DNA from 4 places in the Paenibacillus sophorae genome. Region 1 is predicted to be linked to each of the others. Evidence: riboswitches for the same ligand, from Rfam matches in the RefSeq annotation. Region 1 holds a riboswitch; each other region holds the start of a gene.

Region 1 (4,210 bases):
GCGGCGTTATAAGCAAGCCGCTGCGGCTTGCGGCCGCAGGCATGAAGCAGAGCCGCGACGTCTCCAGCGAAACCGGCAAAATCCGCACGTTGAGCGCGTTGCTGGCGGTATGCTTGCTGGTTATGGTTTTCTTTATGGTTTTTAATGAGATTATTTGAATAGCAGCATAGCCCGGCCAATTTCGCCCGTCTCCGAAAGGAGGCGTGTGTTTTGCTATTGTGAGAACTTCGGTTTGTCTGGACTCCGCTTGTGTTTGATCTTCATGCGATTGGTTAAATTAATTACCGTAAAGGGAACGAATAATTGTACATCCCCAAGACATCCTAAGGAAAGTCTAAATTTAACAACTTTTCGAAAGGAGAATGAAGTATGTCTACGAGCAATCAACAAAGCCAGAAGACATTGCCGCCGCAGCATCAGGATCGCAGGCCCGGTCTGGAATCGGAGATGACGCCCCGGCCTAAATACGAACCGGCGGCATACAAAGCAGCGGGCAAGCTGCTCGGTAAAGCGGCCCTGATCACAGGCGGAGACAGCGGCATCGGCCGCGCGGTAGCCGTGGCTTTTGCCAAGGAGGGAGCAGATATAGTCATTTCTTATCTGAACGAGCACTCCGACGCGGAGGAGACGAAGCGCCAGGTCGAACAGGAAGGACGCAAATGTGTTCTCGTCTCCGGCGATATCGGTGTCGAAGTATTCTGCCAGGATCTTATCAACAAAACAGTGAACGGTCTGGGCAAGCTTGATATTCTTATTAACAATGCAGCGGAGCAGCATCCGCAAGAAAAGATCGAGGATATCAGCTCCGAGCAGTTGGAGCGGACGTTCCGCACCAATATTTTCTCGATGTTCTATTTGACAAAAGCAGCTATGCCCCACTTGAAAGAAGGCTCGACCATCGTCAATACGACGTCGATTACAGCTTACAGAGGAAATCCTCAACTGCTGGACTACTCGTCCACCAAAGGCGCGATCCTCAGCTTTACGCGTTCGCTCGCGATGAATTTAGTGGATAAAGGCATCCGCGTCAACGCGGTTGCGCCGGGTCCGATCTGGACGCCGCTCATTCCGTCCACCTTCGATGAGAAGAAGGTCAGCGAGTTCGGCGGAACACAGCCAATGAAACGACCGGGACAGCCTGAAGAACTGGCTCCGGCTTTTGTCTACCTGGCTTCCGATGATTCATCGTATGTAACCGGCCAGGTTATTCATGTGAATGGCGGCGAAATCGTTAACGGTTGACGACTCTCAACGTATTAAGCGGATTTCCGCTGAATATGCAAGCCCCGATCCAAGTCAAGCGGATTGGGGCTTTTTCATGAAAAGGTGGTATGAAAAGGAAATTTATGATACGCTGTGAAAGATCAATAGTTGCATAGCGTGAACACTAGGGGTGCCGCAAGGCTGAGACGAACGCAAGGTTCGGACCCTTTGAACCTGATCTGGTTTATACCAGCGTAGGGAAGTGGAGAGTGAATATCTGCATCCGGGCCTGTCAAGGCTCGATCCCATTTGCAGTTTCCGGCCGCCTTCCTTCGGGAGGGCGGTTTTTTGTGCTGCTTATGACAAATAAACACAGGAGGCGAATAGGGCTATGTGTCCGCCAAAGTCAAAGGATCCCGAAATTCATCTCATATCCGGCAGCGGGGCGATAATGGACAGCTTTATTCTTATCGCTGCGGCCGTAGGGCCCTTTGTAGACTATATTCATTTACGGGAAAAATCGCGTACAGCAGAAGAATTGTTCAAAGCGGTGGAGAAGATGCGCAGCCTTGGGATACCGCTTGAACAAATCGTTGTGAACGACAGGCTGGACGTCGCACTGGCTTCCGGCGCCGGAGGCGTTCAGCTTGCGGGGCACAGCCTCCCAACCGCCGCGGCCCGCCCGCTGTCTCAGAGCCTGCGCATCGGGCGCTCCGTCCATTCCCCGGATGAAGCAGCCGCTGCCGCAAACGAAGGGGCGGATTACTGCCTGTACGGGCATGTATACGCCTCGGCCAGCAAGCCGGGTCTTCCAGGGCGGGGGCTGGATCGGCTTGCGGAAACCGTGCGCGCCTGCCGGGTTCCGGTCATTGCGATTGGCGGCATTGAACCGGGCAATGCAGGACAGGTGATTTCACGCGGCGCGGCGGGCATTGCCGTACTCTCGGGTATCTGCGGCGCGTCTGATCCTGTGGCGGCTGCAAAGTCTTACCGGGCTGCAGTCAGGACAGCTGTTCAGGCAGCCCGCAATGAAAGGAGGTGAGGGCAATGAAGCTCTATATCAACGGGAACGAGATCGAGCTGGACGAAGCTTGCGCTACGCTTGCGGATCTGCTGAGCCGACCCGAATGGAAAGAAAGGCGGATGGTCGTTGAACTGAACGGCATGATTGTGGGTAGGGATAATTACGGAACAATCCCCCTTGCCGACGGGGACCGCATCGAGCTTGTGCATTTTGTGGGAGGAGGCTGAGGCCGGTGAATTTCGCCGGAGAGGACAGATACAGCAGGCAGGAGCGGTTTTACGGAATCGGAGCCGAAGGTCAGAAGAAGCTGGCGCAGGCGAAGGTTCTGATTATTGGCGCAGGGGCGCTTGGCTCCGCATGCGCGGAGACGATGGTGCGCTCGGGTGTGGGCAAGGTGACCCTCGTCGACCGGGATTATGTGGAGTGGAGCAACCTGCAGCGTCAAAATTTGTTCAGCGAGCAGGATGCGGCTGAGCGGATTCCCAAAGCGGTAGCTGCCGCCCGCAGGCTTCGCAGCGTTAACTCCTCTGTGGAAGTTGAAGGAATCGTTGCGGATATTACAGCGGAGGAAATCAGCCTCTATACACGCGGCATAGACCTTATTCTTGATGCGGCGGACAATTTCGAGGTGCGGATGATCGTAAACGATATTGCCGCGCGGGACGGAATTCCCTGGATCTATGGCGCCTGCACCGGCAGCTACGGCATTTCAATGACGATTGTTCCAGGCCAGAGCGCCTGCCTTCACTGTCTGCTGGACAGTGTTCCAGCCGGAGGGGATACCTGCGACACGGCCGGCATAATCGGTCCCGCCGTGCAGATGACGGCTGCCTACCAGACGGCCGAAGCGCTGAAGTGGCTCTCAGGGAACGTTAGCGCGCTGCGCGGGACACTGGTCTCTTTCGATCTGTGGACGAATCGTTACTCGTCGGTGGATACGTCCAAGCTGAAGCGCGCCGACTGCCCGTCCTGCGGCGCTAAACGCACTTATCCTTATTTATCGCCGGGCAGCCATTCCAGAACGGCCGTACTCTGCGGGCGGGATACGGTGCAGATTCGCCCGCCAAGGCCGACGAGGCTTGATCTGGAGGAGTGGGAGCGGCGGCTGTCCGCCTATGGCCGGGCAGAGCGGAATCCCTTTATGCTGTCTTTGACACTGGACCAGCACCGTATGGCGATCTTTCCCGATGGACGGGTGCTCGTTCACGGAACGGGCGATCCAGCCGAAGCCCGGTCGCTGTATCACCGTTATTTTGGCTAGCCTATCAAGCATTCTATTAACCGAATAGGGGAGGATTATTATTATGCAGGATGCATTACATATCGGGGGCAAAGCCCTGTCCAGCCGTCTGTTCATCGGAACCGGCAAATACAGCCGCAACACGCTGATTCCGGAGGTAATCGCCCGTTCAGGCTCCGAAGTAATCACAGTGGCGCTTCGTAGAGTCGATCCCTCTTCGCGGGAGGAGAACATTCTAAGCCATATTCCGCAGCAGATGACCCTTCTGCCCAATACTTCCGGCGCACGCACCGCAGAAGAAGCCGTGCGTATCGCCCGCTTGGCCAGAGCGGCAGGGATGGGGAACTGGGTGAAGATCGAAGTCATTAACGACCAGAGATATTTGCTGCCGGATAATCTGGAGACGATCCGTGCTACGGAAATTCTGGCTGCCGAAGGCTTCATCGTCCTTCCCTACATGAGCCCGGATCTGTCTGCGGCTTTCCGGCTGAGAGACGCGGGAGCAGCGGCGGTGATGCCGCTGGGGGCGCCTATCGGAAGCAACCGCGGCTTGCGGACGAAGGAGCTGATCTCCATCCTGATTGAAGAGGCCGGCCTGCCGGTCATTGTGGATGCCGGAATCGGCCGTCCGTCGGAGGCAGCGGAAGCGATGGAGATGGGCGCGGCCGCCGTGCTGCTGAATACGGCGATTGCCACAGCCCGTGATCCGCTCGGCATGGCGGAAGCTTTTCGCGGCGCGGTTG
Region 2 (4,210 bases), 810 kb from region 1:
AGGGGACAGACTGTAATTCGGGAATACAAGTGCAGCTCCACTCTTCACAGCCAATTCACGGATCAACCGATCATGGGTGTGTGCGTTGCCGAACACCCAACCTGCACCATGTATGTACAGAATGACAGCCAGGTTCTTCTCAGCAACGTGTTTCGGACGTAGAATCCGAATGGATACGTGGCCGCTTGGACCACCTGTAATACTGATATCTTCAATGTCCACGTCTGGCTTTTGAACCTCGCCCGCCTGGGCTTCATCGACCGCAATCCGCCCCTGTTCAGGTCCTAAATCAAATAAAAATGGCGGATTGGCTGTTGCCTTAACAAAATTTTGTGCTTCCGGTTCAAGAACAGGTTTTTTCTCCATGTTTTTTCATTCTCCCTCTATCATTTTATTTTGGCTAACTAGCTTCTTGATGAATGTTCCAAGCCAATCCGGCTGAGAAAGCCCCGTTAGAAACTGAAAATCAATGGCACCAAGTCCCATTCCGGCGGCGATCATTTTGGCGAACCCACTGGAGACAAGAGGAAAAGTATAGTGTACCGAATGAAGCTGAGAATATCGTTGCGGAAAGATAATCAAGTGCCAACATTAACTCGGAAACAGCGAGCAGGATTAACGCTAATCCCTTGTATCTGTTATTGTTCATGTTTAAACTTCCTTTCTTTTTTTGAATCAGACCATCAGAAACGTACAAGTACGGAGTTGTTACAGGAAGGTAATTTCCCACTTTTATAGATCAATCAATCTAAAATGACTAAAATATTGGTAGCTTGTTTATCGCTTCAACTACAGATGCACTAAAGAAAAGACAGCGCTCAGGATCAGACCATGTATGACCGGCTGATGTCAGCCGATCCTGCGAAAGCGGCAAAGATTGATGATAATGCGGCTTTGCAGCTTTAACTTGAAGACCGGATAAACGAGAAATGCCATTTAAAGAGCACCCACAAGACAGTAGAGCGTTCATTTTGGTCATAGCGGAATGTTCTTGAAAAAACGGAAGAGCTCACCCGTCTGAATCCGCGCTCGATTCTGGAGCTTAACGTCCCCGCCCATCGGGCGATTGTCAATGACCTGCTTCTGCAAGCAAGCGAACGGGTACGGGCCAAAGCTGCGCCAATGCCTAATAAAAATCAAAAATTACAGAACAAAATCCGTAGGGGAAGCAACTTTATAGGCGCAAATCTAAGAGGAGCCGGCCTTAGAGGCGCTAACTTGAGAGGCGCTTTGCTCATTGCATCCGACCTGAGAGATTCCGACATGAGAATGACTGATCTGATCGGCGCCGACTTTAGAGATGCCGACTTAAGCGGCGCTGACCTCACAGGAAGCGTTTTTCTCACGCAGGCGCAAGTTAATTCAGCTAAAGGCGATATGGCTACCAAGCTGCTGCCTTCCGTAAGCATTCCCGATCATTGGTGACTTCGAATCCGTTAGACCCAAATGGTACATTGAGGGAACGGCCCGGAATATGGTATAGTTGATAAGTTCATAACCGAATAAAGACCGCAATTTCACTAGGGGAGTCGTCCGACTGAGACGAAGCCGCGAGCTTCGGACCCTTGGAACCTGATCTGGATTATACCAGCGGAGGGAAGTGGAACCTGAAGCTTACCTATCTACGCCCCGTACGGCCAGCGCTTGTACGGCGGATAATTGGGGGCCCGTCCATTTCCTTCCGGATTTGGACGGGCCTTTATTCATTTATAAGGAGGGTTGACCGACTATCGAAGAGCTTTTATCTCTCCGCCGCCTTTCTTTTTCGTTTCCGCAGCAGAAGCTCGTATTCTCGGATCTTTCGTTAACGGTCCGCCAGGGTGAATTCGTCAGCATTATTGGCGCCAGCGGCTGTGGCAAAAGCACGCTGTTCAAAGCGATAGCCGGACTGCTTGCCGAGGCGCAGGGAGAAATCGCGCTGCAAGGCAGCGCCCGCGGTGAGAACCGGCTCGGCCAAATCGCCTACATGCCTCAGCAGGACCTGCTGCTGCCCTGGCGGACGGTGCTGGACAACTGTCTGCTGCCGCTAGAGATCAAAGGCCGGGCCGGTAAGGGCGGAGCAGCTACGGTATGGGAAATGCTGGAGCGTTTCGGACTCGCCGGTTATGAGCTTGCCTATCCGCATGAGCTATCCGGCGGGATGCGCCAGCGGGCCGCTTTTCTCCGTACACTGATGACCGGCGGAGAGCTGATGCTGCTTGATGAGCCATTCGGCGCGCTTGACGCCATGACGAAGCGGGACATGCACCGCTGGCTGCTGGAGCTGTGGGGAGAGCTGGGGCGGACCGTTATGTTCATCACGCATGATCTGGAGGAAGCTATTCTGCTCAGTGACCGCATCTTTCTGATGCCGTCCGGCAGCGTCGGCCCCCTTCAAGAGCTGAACGTGGGACTGCCAAGACCCCGGCGGCTGGAAATGAATTACGAGCTTGGCTTTGTCTCTTTGCGGGCCGAGCTGGAGCGGAGGCTGTATGAAACGCGCACCGTTTAAGGAAGGATCTCGCCGCTACGGAGCCTTCCTTCTCCTGCTGCTGTTGATTCTCGCCGTGTGGGAAGCTTCCGTACGCTCAGGATATGTTCCGTCCTTTATCCTCCCTGCACCCTCCGTGGTCTGGACCGCATTGGTACAGAACGCCGGACTGCTGCTGGGCACGCATCTGCCAGCCACGCTTGAAGAAGTGGCTGTCGGCTGTCTGATGTCGCTGGTTGGCGGCATTCTGCTCGGGATCGGCATGCACCTTTCCCGGACATTAGAAAAAGCGCTCTATCCCTTTATCATCATCAGCCAGACGATTCCGCTGATTGCGCTCTCCCCCATTTTTATTATGTGGTTCGGTTATTCGCTGTGGAGCAAGGTCGCCGTCGTCTTTCTGACCGCATTCTTTCCAGTCGTCGTCGGCGTATACGACGGGCTCGCCAAAAGCGGCGGCGCCTATAAGGAGCTGCTGCTGACTATGGGCGCGAACCGCAGGCAGCTGCTGGTCAAGGTCGGCATTCCGCTTGCGCTCCCCTCCTTTTTCTCGGGGCTGAAGCTGTCGGTGGTGTACTGCGTGATCGGTGCAACCATCGGAGAATGGCTGGGAGGAACGCGCGGACTTGGTTACTACAGCCGCCGCATGGCGGGAAGCCTGCACAGCGCCGAGATGTTCGCAGCGATTGCTCTCCTGTCGGGTCTCGGTGTAGTACTTTTCCTGGCCGTACGGCTGCTGGAGCATCAGATTCTTAAGAAAAGAGGTTCTAATTGATGAAATCTTTTACCCGTATTAAAAATTTATTGCTTCTGCCTGCTATCTCGCTTCTTCTGTTAACGGCCGCTTGCGGCGGCTCCGCGCCATCCGGCGATTCCGCGGCCTCCGCTTCTCCTTCGCCTGCCGCTTCTCAAACCGAAAGTCCGGCGGAGCCTGCGCACAAGCTGACGCTTATGCTCGACTGGTACCCGAACGCCGTGCATTCTTTTTTGTACACCGCTCAGGAAAAGGGCTTCTTCGCCAAACGGGGAATTAATGTGGAGATCCAGATGCCGGCGGACACGAATGACGCGCTGAAGCTCGTCGCGGCAGGCAAGGTCGATCTGGCGCTGAGCTACCAGCCGCAGGTGCTGATGGCCCGGGGGGAGAAGATTCCCGTGAAAGCACTGGCCTCCATTGTCCGTCATCCGCTGACTCACCTGATGGTCCCTGCGGACAGTTCCGTACATACGCCGAAGGATTTGGCTGGCAAAGCGGTGGGGTATTCTTCCATTCCACTGTATGAAGCGATGGTTAAGACGATGGTCAAAGCCGATGGCGGAGATCCGGAGAAGGTGAACTTTGTGGATGTGGGCTATGACTTAATTCCGGCCATTTCCACCGGGCAGACTGACGCCATAATGGGCGGTTTCATCAACCATGAACAGCTCATTTTGCAAAAAGAAGGCCATCCCGTCACCTCCATTGACCCTGCAAAATATGGCGTGCCGGATTATTCCGAGCTTGTGCTGGTTGCAAGCGATGAGGGAATTAATCAGCATAAAGATGATTTCATCAAGTTTCTGACAGCGATGCGGGAAGGCCAAGCATACGTGAATGAGCATCCCGATGAGGCGCTGTCCATCCTGCTTGCGCATGAAGACGGGACCGCTCCGCTCGACAAGGAAATTGAGACGCAGAGCCTGAAAGTGCTGCTGCCGCTGATGGACGCGGGAGATAAGGATTTCGGATTTCAGGATGCG
Region 3 (4,210 bases), 1.3 Mb from region 1:
CAAGGCGAAAAGCTGACGGTATGCAAAAAATGTCAGGGCAAACAGGCGAGGTAACATTCACACAGAGCCGTATCGGCATAAAGTTTTCTAGTCTCGTTGTGCAACAGCCTCACAATGCGGTTGACTCACGGGTTATCCAATTTTTATTAGAGACGGGTAACCCGTGTCCTCCTTGTCCCGAAAGCTGTATCCCCCTATTCAATCCCCATAAAAAGTACGAAGCTCATCCAGCTTATCTTTGATAAAAGCTCTAAGCTCTTCAGGCGCAACGACCTCGCCGCAGCCGATCAGTTCCAGAATATCGCGGCAGGCCGCTTCATAACCATACATATTCACCGTCAGAAGGGCCGTATTCTGTTCCCAAGCGGTATGCAGAATCTCCAGCTTGTTCCGCAAATTCACGCTCGGCTCTTTCACCCTGAGAATTACCGGATAAACCTCCCTCTCTTGCCGCGACCGCTTAAATGACTGATTGCTGCCTTTCCAATAATGTTCCAATGAGAAGTCCGCCGGAATTTCGAACCCTCCCTCTAACTGTTCAGCAGCTGATATTCGCTCGCATTTAAACGTCCGGACTTCCTCCACCATTTCACTGTATGCAGCCAGATACCATTCACCCTGCTTCACCACCAGCCCATAAGGCCGAACATCTCGAATAGACAACTCTCCTCCCGGCTTGCGGTAATGGATCGTCAGCTTATGCGATTTCCAAAGCGCGGCACGAACCGTTTCCAGGCAGGGAGCATCAGGGCGCTCGCGCCACCAGGGCGTATCGTCAAAATAAAACCGGGACTTAGCCTTATGCAAATCCGGTTTGTATTCATCCGGCAGCGTTTTTTCCAGCTTCAGCAGCGCGCTCCGGAGCTTATGTCCTGATTCGGTTCCCGCGCCGGAATAAATGCCAAGTCCCGTCAGATACAGGTGAACGACGTCGTCATTATGTAAACTTTTTAGATCAACGGTATACCCTTCCATCAGCGAAAGACCGCCGGACGGCCCCGGAGCGCTGACAATCGGTACACCGGATTCAGCCAGCGTATCCACATCGCGGTAAATTGAACGGACGGAGGTTTCCAGCGCTTCCGCCAGCTCTTTTGCTTTCAGCTTCCCTCTTGATTCCAGCAGCAATAATATCGCAACCAGCCGATGCAGCCTCATAACACCCCTCCTTTTATCAGCGGACAGAAAATTTCACAGACAGCCTCAAATCATTGCCATTCTGCTGTCAACAATACAAGTATATCATAGGTCCATAACCTTTGAAGGAGTTGGAACTTATGAATGTAGCTGTGCTCGGAACAGGATTTGGAACATATCATGCCAAGCTGCTGAAGTCAGTGGATCTGTGTGGACGATTGATCGTGTTCGGCAGGAACGATGCTAAGCTGGCGCAACTGGAGAAGGAGCTAAATGTAGAGATTGCCCGGGATATTGGCGGTATTTTGCGCGATCCGGATATTGATGTCATCGACCTGTGCCTGCCGACCTCTCTTCACTGCGAGGTTGCGGTCAAGGCGCTTGAGCATGGAAAGCATGTGTTCTGCGAAACGCCCGTATGCTGCTCGGTGGAAGAGGCTGCGGCCATGCTGGATGCGGAAAGAAGCTCCGGCAAAAGAGTCCTCGTTAACCGGTTTATCCATTTTGACCCGGCTTACGCCTTTTTGCGCGAATCCTGCCTGAAGGGTACATACGGCAAGCTGCTGTCTCTCACTTTAAAAAGGGAAACGCCGCCGCTCTGGGGGGACCTCGGATTGGACACCATCCCTGTGAATCTCATGATCCATGAGTTGGATATTATTGGCGGGATCATGGATTCTCCGGAGCTTATCTCCGCCTGGGGAACGGAATATAGGGATGCGCGCCAGTCGCTGGTCCGGGCCGTATTCGGGCGGGACGGCGCGATTGCGGAAATCGTCTCTTCCTCGGGAATGCCTGACGGATATCCCTTTACTGTCGGCTATGAAGCGTATTTTGAATCAGGCAAGCTGGTTTTTCTGGAAAAGGATTCTGGTAATCAGTCTGATGCTGCTTTAACGGAATATACCGCCTCCGGCGCACGGCGTCTCGTTTTGAAAGAGATTAATCCGTATGCCGCCACCTTGGAACATGCGCTGCAAAGCTTACATCACGGGACAAATTCACTCCTTTCCTTGGAGAACGCGGCCGAGTCTCTGGCTAACGCGCTGGGAATCCGGCGGCAAATAAAGCAAAAGTAGCTTGTGCTTTTCCAGCGATTAGGATATTCTGTAATAGACAACTTCATAGACACGGGAGCTCGGAAACAGCCGGGCTGAGAGGATGGCCCTATGCCATCGACCGTAATACCTGATCTGGGTAATGCCAGCGGAGGAATCGTCACAGGCTTTGTATGTTCAAAGACCGCTTCTTCGGGTGCGGTCTTTTTTGCGTACCTGGCCTCCTCCGGCGCTTCACACCATTAAGAGGAGGAATTGAAATGACAAGTCAAAGTCAAAAAGTGTACGTTAAAGGTTCGCGGGAGGATATTCGGGTGCCGATGCGCGAGATTGCGCTGAGCGATACTGCCGGGGTTGATGGCGTATCGGAAAATGCTCCCGTGCGGGTATACGATGCAAGCGGCCCCTACACCGACTGCCAAGTCGTTACCGACATCCGGGAAGGGCTGTCCCCGTTCCGCCGGAACTGGATATTGGAACGCGGAGATGCGGAGGAATACGAGGGCCGGAATGTAAAGCCAGAGGATAACGGACTGCGGAATACGGAGCAGGACCCTAACGCAGAAGTTTTTCCGGGATTAAGACGGAAGCCGCTGCGCGCGAAGAGCGGCGCCAACGTGACACAGATGCATTATGCCCGCAAAGGGATCATCACGCCGGAAATGGAGTTCATTGCAATTCGCGAAAATGTCGATCCGGCGTTTGTCCGGGACGAAGTCGCCAGCGGCAGAGCTATTATTCCTTGCAACGTCAATCACCCGGAAAGCGAGCCGATGATCATCGGGCGGAACTTTCTAGTAAAGATCAACGCTAATATCGGAAATTCCGCGGTCTCCTCCTCTATTGACGAAGAAGTAGAGAAGATGCACTGGGCCACCCGCTGGGGCTCGGATACTATTATGGATCTTTCCACAGGCCGCCATATTCATACGACCCGGGAATGGATTATCCGCAACTCTCCGGTTCCTGTCGGCACGGTGCCGCTCTATCAGGCGCTGGAAAAAGTCGGCGGTCAGGCGCATGAGCTGAGCTGGGAAATTTTTCGCGATACGCTGATTGAGCAGGCGGAACAGGGTGTCGACTATTTCACAATTCATGCGGGTGTGCTGCTCCGTTATGTTCCATTGACGGCAAAAAGAGTTACGGGTATCGTTTCCCGAGGCGGCTCGATCATGGCGGCCTGGTGCCTCGCCCATCATCAGGAGAACTTCCTGTATACCCATTTTGAGGATATCTGTAAAATCATGAAGGCTTACGACATCGCATTCTCTCTTGGAGACGGCCTGCGGCCGGGCTCCATCGCCGATGCCAATGACGAAGCGCAGTTCGCCGAACTGGACACCCTGGGTGAGCTGACCGAGATTGCCTGGAAGCATGATGTGCAGGTTATGATTGAAGGACCGGGCCATGTTCCGATGCACAAAATTAAGGAAAATGTCGACCGCCAAATGGAAGTGTGCAAGGAGGCTCCTTTTTACACACTGGGGCCGCTTACGACGGATATCGCTCCAGGCTACGACCATATTACTTCAGCCATCGGCGCAGCGATGATCGGCTGGTTCGGCACCGCCATGCTCTGCTACGTGACGCCCAAAGAGCATTTGGGACTTCCGAACAAGGACGATGTCCGTGAAGGCGTCATCGCCTATAAGATCGCGGCGCACGCGGCCGATCTGGCCAAAGGACATCCCGGAGCCCAGGAGCGGGACGACGCGCTGTCCAAAGCCCGGTTCGAATTCCGCTGGAAGGACCAATTCCAGCTGTCGCTCGATCCTGAGCGGGCGATCGAATATCACGACGAGACCTTGCCTGCGGAGGGCGCCAAGACGGCGCATTTCTGCTCCATGTGCGGACCGAAATTTTGCAGCATGAGAATCACGCAGGACATCCGGGAGTATGCCAAGCAACATAATCTGGAGGACAGCGAGGCGATTGAGCGGGGAATGAAGGAGAAATCGCAGCAGTTTGCGGAGGCGGAGCACGGATTGTATCTTTAATTTTTAAGGTTATGAAGC
Region 4 (4,210 bases), 1.6 Mb from region 1:
TCAGGCGCAGCGTCGCCAGGGTGTGTCCTTCAATGGAGGACGCGTTGGCGACGGCCTCGTGCCATACATCTATGGGAGCAGGCAAGATCCATTTTTCCACATGGAACCAGGAAACCGACAGCTGCCACAGCGCCAAAAACAAGATGACCGCCACAAGGGGCGGCCAGATTTGTCTCCACCTGGAACTCACGGGCGATATTTCTCCGTCAGCTTGTCCATGCTGATTCCGCCCGGATTATGGGCGATCTTTACCTGCGAGATGACGCTGGGGCAGCCCGCTTCGATTAGCGCCTCCTGCATCTCCCGGACAATTTCCAGCAGGTCGGCGAGCTCGCCTTCCATCGTCGTCTCCAGCGCATTCACTTGATGCTTCACGCCGGAACGCTGAATCACTTCAATTGCTTTGTCCACGTATGGGATTACGTCTTCGCCTCCCGGCGTTTTCGGAATCACTTGAATGCTCAGCAGCGTACTTGCCATTCCTATCATCCTTTCATGCCGTTAATACTTTCATGCCATTAATTGTAAACTAAATGAACCAAAAGCTTAACTTTATTAAGTTCTTACTGCCCGTCCGGCAAAAATTCGTTGGTAAACGCCTTGTCGGCCTCCAGCGGTTTGTCCAGCAGCTTCAGCCCGTACATCCAGTCGGCGTAATTTTTCCATACAGCGGTCTTCTGCTCACCCCACCGGGCGGCGTCGTCCTTGTATTTCGGGCTGAGCCATTCCTGGCTGGCCTGAACGAGCTTCGCGTCAAGATCGGGAACCGCCTTGATCAGAATATCGGCAGCCTCCTTCGGATGGTCGATCGCATATTGATAACCCCTAGACGTTGCCTTCAAAAAGGCTTTGACCACCTCTGGATTCTCGGCGATCTCTTTCTCGCTTGTCGTCAGCACCGGCGTGTAGTAATCGAGCTGCGGCGCGTAATCCTTCAAATACAGCATATCCAGCGGCTCGCCGCGCAGCTTCGCTTCAATACCGGTCCAAGCGTAGAAGATCCAGGCAAAGTCAATGTCACGCTTAACAGCCGTAAAATAGTCCGCTTCGCCGATGGTGACCTGCTTGACCTTCTTCACGTCGCCGCCGACCGGGTCCATAATGGCCTTCATGGAAGCTTCTTCGACCGGCGATCCCCAGCCGCCGTAAGTTTTGCCTTCGAAATTCTTCGGCGACTTGATGCCCCGGTCGACCGGAGCCGCGAAGCCGGATGTGTTATGCTGGATAATCGCCGCGATGGACACGAGTGGGACGCCCTGAATACGTGCCAGCGTCAGACTGTCCTGTGCGCCGACGCCGAAGGCGGCTTCTCCCGAGGTGACCATCGTATCTGCGCCCGCCGATCCCGGCTGCACAATATCTACATCAAGGCCCTCCTCCGCGTAGTAGCCGAGCTCTTTGGCGACATACAGTCCGGTGTGATTCGTGTTCGGCGTCCAGTCGAGCGCGACCTTTACCGGCGTCGCCGCTTTGGGCGAGCTTTGGGCGGAAGCGGATGCCTCCGGCGAAGCGGAAGCAGGGGTTCCCTGAGCGCCGCCCGCGTTTCCTCCCGAATTATTGCCGCCGCATCCCGCCGCTGTCAGTATGAACAGGCAGGTTAGGCACAGTGATAACCATTTTTTGACTCCCATTATATAGTCTCTCCTTTGTCTTGCCGCCCCGGGCAGCGATGCCTGAAGCGGCGGGTATTCCCGCTTCCATAAAAGCTTACCTGCAAATCACGAAGCCGCTTGGGGGACCACGGGAATTTGCGCAAACCTGAAATGCCAAAAAAGCGCCCCTGAACATTCGGGACGCGGCGGAGTGCATGACGGCGGCGGTCTCTTTACGACCACGCGCTTAAGGCTTTCCTACGCTGGCATTATCCAGATCAGGTATAAGGGTCAGTATCTTGCGGGATACACTCTCAGCCGGCCATAATTCCAGCACCCCAAGGTTTATGAAGTTTCGGGTATTCCTTGCTGTTTACGCTGTAATTATAGACGCAAGGTTCTGAAGTTGTCCAGTACCATGGCCGATTCTGAAGCCGTCATTTAATAATACCGCCGCCCATGTGCCAGGGAACAGTGCATGGAAGACGCCATCAGTGCGAAGTATTGGAGAAAAGCACGGTATTTGCCGGGAAATAACCTGGGAAATTAAAAAATCGGGATATGGAAAAAAATTACGCGAAATATGGCGGTTATTTGGGGTGAATTTCCGTCTTTTCCAGAAAAACATGCTATAATGACCTCAGGTTGCTGCATTTTTGTGGGCCAAAAGGAGGGTGTTCATGAACTGTATTCATTGTTCCCCTATTGAACCAATTGAAGACAAGGGAATCCTAAAAATTCGGCGCGCATCTCCTTCACTTGCATCCGCTGTTCAAGCGTCCGGTTTTATACTTAAATCTTTTCGGGAAGAGGTATGCGAGATTTCTTACAGCACCCGGGAACAGCTGCTGAATGTGATGAAGCTGATCGAGTCCGCGAAGGAAGCGGCGCTTCTGACCATATCCATAATCGGAACAGGAGCCGCAAGTGAGTTGGAACGGTGGATGTCGCTCTCCCAGCTTCAGGTCCGCTTTAGCAATCATTCACTCATCGATATTATCGCCAATAAAGAATTTTGCAGCTATTTGCAGCCGATTGTCGATTCTTCCGAGAAGATTGTCGGCTTTGAGTTTTTGCTGCGGCCGCTGCAGCAAGGCACGCCGTTTCAGCCGCATATACTGTTTGAGGTGGCAAGAGAAAGCGGATTTCATTCCTTTTTGGACCGGGCCGCGCGCATCTCCGCCATCGAATCCAGCGCCAAGCTGCTGCCTCACGGAATTAAACGGTTCATCAATTTTCTGCCCTCTTCCATTTATGACCCCCAATACTGTCTGACCCATACATTTGAGGCGATCGAGCAGCAGGGCCTAAGGCCGGAGGATTTTGTGTTTGAGGTGGTGGAAACGGAAGAAATCGAAGATATTTCGCATCTCACCTATATATTTGCCGAGTGCCGAAGCCATGGCGCTTTTGTTGCGCTCGACGACGTCGGCGCGGGCTACTCCACGGTGGAGGTGATGTCCAGCCTAAAGCCGGATTATGTGAAGATTGACCGGGGGCTGATCAGCTTTTGCGATCAGGATGCCGGCAAGCAGCAAGCCGTTAAGGAGATTATGGAGAGAGCCGGAGAGTTTGGCGGAATAGTGCTGGCCGAAGGAATCGAGCGGCGGGAGGAATTTCAGTTCTGCCGGGAGCTCGGTATTCCTTTGGCGCAGGGCTACCTGTTCGGCAAGCCTGCGCAGGCGCCGCCAAGGCATTTTCTCATGCAGACGGAATTTGTTAATATGGAATAATAACGCCTTTGCGCGCCGGACAGATCTTTTCGAGTAAGTCCGGCCAGCACGAAGGGCAAGAAGGAGGTGCTGCCATGAGCGGCACTTTGCTGTATATCGAGGACGATCCGCAAATTGCCGGTCCCGTCGCCAGAGATCTGAAGGATCGCGGCTATGCCGTCCGTTGGCTGCAGAGTGGAGAACGGGCCGTGGAAGAGGCGGATGGCTGCCAGTTGGTTATTCTGGATGTCATGCTGCCGGGATTGGACGGATTCACGGTGGGCCAGCGATTAAAGAAGATTTTTCCTGACATTCCCATTCTGATGCTCTCAGCGAGAACGTCCATCGACGACAAGCTTCAGGGTCTGGGGTTCGCCGATGATTATTTGACCAAACCGTTTCATCCGGATGAGCTTGCCGCGAGAATCGGGGTTTTGCTGCGGCGTGCGGGCAGCATTTCATCTTCGCCGCTTTCACTGGGGCATCTAACCGTCTATGAAGAGGAGAACCGGATTGTTCTGGCGGAGAGCGGGGAAGAAATACCGCTGACGGGCAAGCAGTTTCAGATTTTCTTTTACCTCTTGCGCCACCTCGGCCAGATTATGACCAAAGAACAAATTTATGAAGCGGTCTGGGGGGAGCCCTATATGGAAGGGGACAAGACCCTGATGGTACATATCCGTTATTTGCGCGAAAAGCTGGAGAAAGACCCTGCAATGCCGGAAATTATTGAGACGGTCCGGGGCATCGGATACAGGGTCAAGGCATGATAAGAAGGAACAGAACCCGAGGACGTCTTCCTGGATTCCGCCAATCGCTGTTGTCGCGGTACATGCTGATTATCGCGGCAGCCGTGATGTTCTTGCCCGTTATCCTTACTCTTAATATCATCTTAGTTTCCCTTTC

Evidence for each region. Region 1 has a riboswitch for thiamine pyrophosphate ahead of KP014_RS12355 (thiamine phosphate synthase). Riboswitches for the same ligand answer to the same signal wherever they lie in the genome.
Region 2: it holds a riboswitch for thiamine pyrophosphate, as region 1 does, so the genes downstream of both, KP014_RS16270 (ABC transporter ATP-binding protein) here and KP014_RS12355 (thiamine phosphate synthase) in region 1, are expected to answer to the same signal.
Region 3: it holds a riboswitch for thiamine pyrophosphate, as region 1 does, so the genes downstream of both, thiC (phosphomethylpyrimidine synthase ThiC) here and KP014_RS12355 (thiamine phosphate synthase) in region 1, are expected to answer to the same signal.
Region 4: it holds a riboswitch for thiamine pyrophosphate, as region 1 does, so the genes downstream of both, KP014_RS05075 (ABC transporter substrate-binding protein) here and KP014_RS12355 (thiamine phosphate synthase) in region 1, are expected to answer to the same signal.

What each region holds. Positions count from the first base shown of each region.
Region 1 covers NZ_CP076607.1:2,630,561-2,634,770, forward strand. Annotated here, with positions in the region: gene KP014_RS12345 (hypothetical protein) at 1-158, shown strand, start outside; gene KP014_RS12350 (SDR family oxidoreductase) at 370-1,242, shown strand; TPP riboswitch at 1,380-1,481, shown strand; gene KP014_RS12355 (thiamine phosphate synthase) at 1,595-2,245, shown strand; gene thiS (sulfur carrier protein ThiS) at 2,251-2,454, shown strand; gene KP014_RS12365 (ThiF family adenylyltransferase) at 2,460-3,488, shown strand; gene KP014_RS12370 (thiazole synthase) at 3,532-4,210, shown strand, end outside.
Region 2 covers NZ_CP076607.1:3,442,174-3,446,383, reverse strand. Annotated here, with positions in the region: gene KP014_RS16280 (alpha/beta hydrolase) at 1-366, opposite strand, end outside; partial or broken gene KP014_RS16275 (pentapeptide repeat-containing protein) at 982-1,425, shown strand; TPP riboswitch at 1,513-1,616, shown strand; gene KP014_RS16270 (ABC transporter ATP-binding protein) at 1,730-2,491, shown strand; gene KP014_RS16265 (ABC transporter permease) at 2,472-3,245, shown strand; gene KP014_RS16260 (ABC transporter substrate-binding protein) at 3,245-4,210, shown strand, end outside.
Region 3 covers NZ_CP076607.1:3,949,933-3,954,142, forward strand. Annotated here, with positions in the region: gene KP014_RS18650 (hypothetical protein) at 1-54, shown strand, start outside; gene KP014_RS18655 (helix-turn-helix transcriptional regulator) at 199-1,158, opposite strand; gene KP014_RS18660 (Gfo/Idh/MocA family protein) at 1,278-2,216, shown strand; TPP riboswitch at 2,258-2,371, shown strand; gene thiC (phosphomethylpyrimidine synthase ThiC) at 2,456-4,192, shown strand.
Region 4 covers NZ_CP076607.1:1,049,698-1,053,907, forward strand. Annotated here, with positions in the region: gene KP014_RS05065 (ABC transporter permease) at 1-190, opposite strand, end outside; gene KP014_RS05070 (thiamine-binding protein) at 187-480, opposite strand; gene KP014_RS05075 (ABC transporter substrate-binding protein) at 564-1,631, opposite strand; TPP riboswitch at 1,831-1,943, opposite strand; gene KP014_RS05080 (EAL domain-containing protein) at 2,273-3,325, shown strand; gene KP014_RS05085 (response regulator transcription factor) at 3,400-4,074, shown strand; gene KP014_RS05090 (sensor histidine kinase) at 4,071-4,210, shown strand, end outside.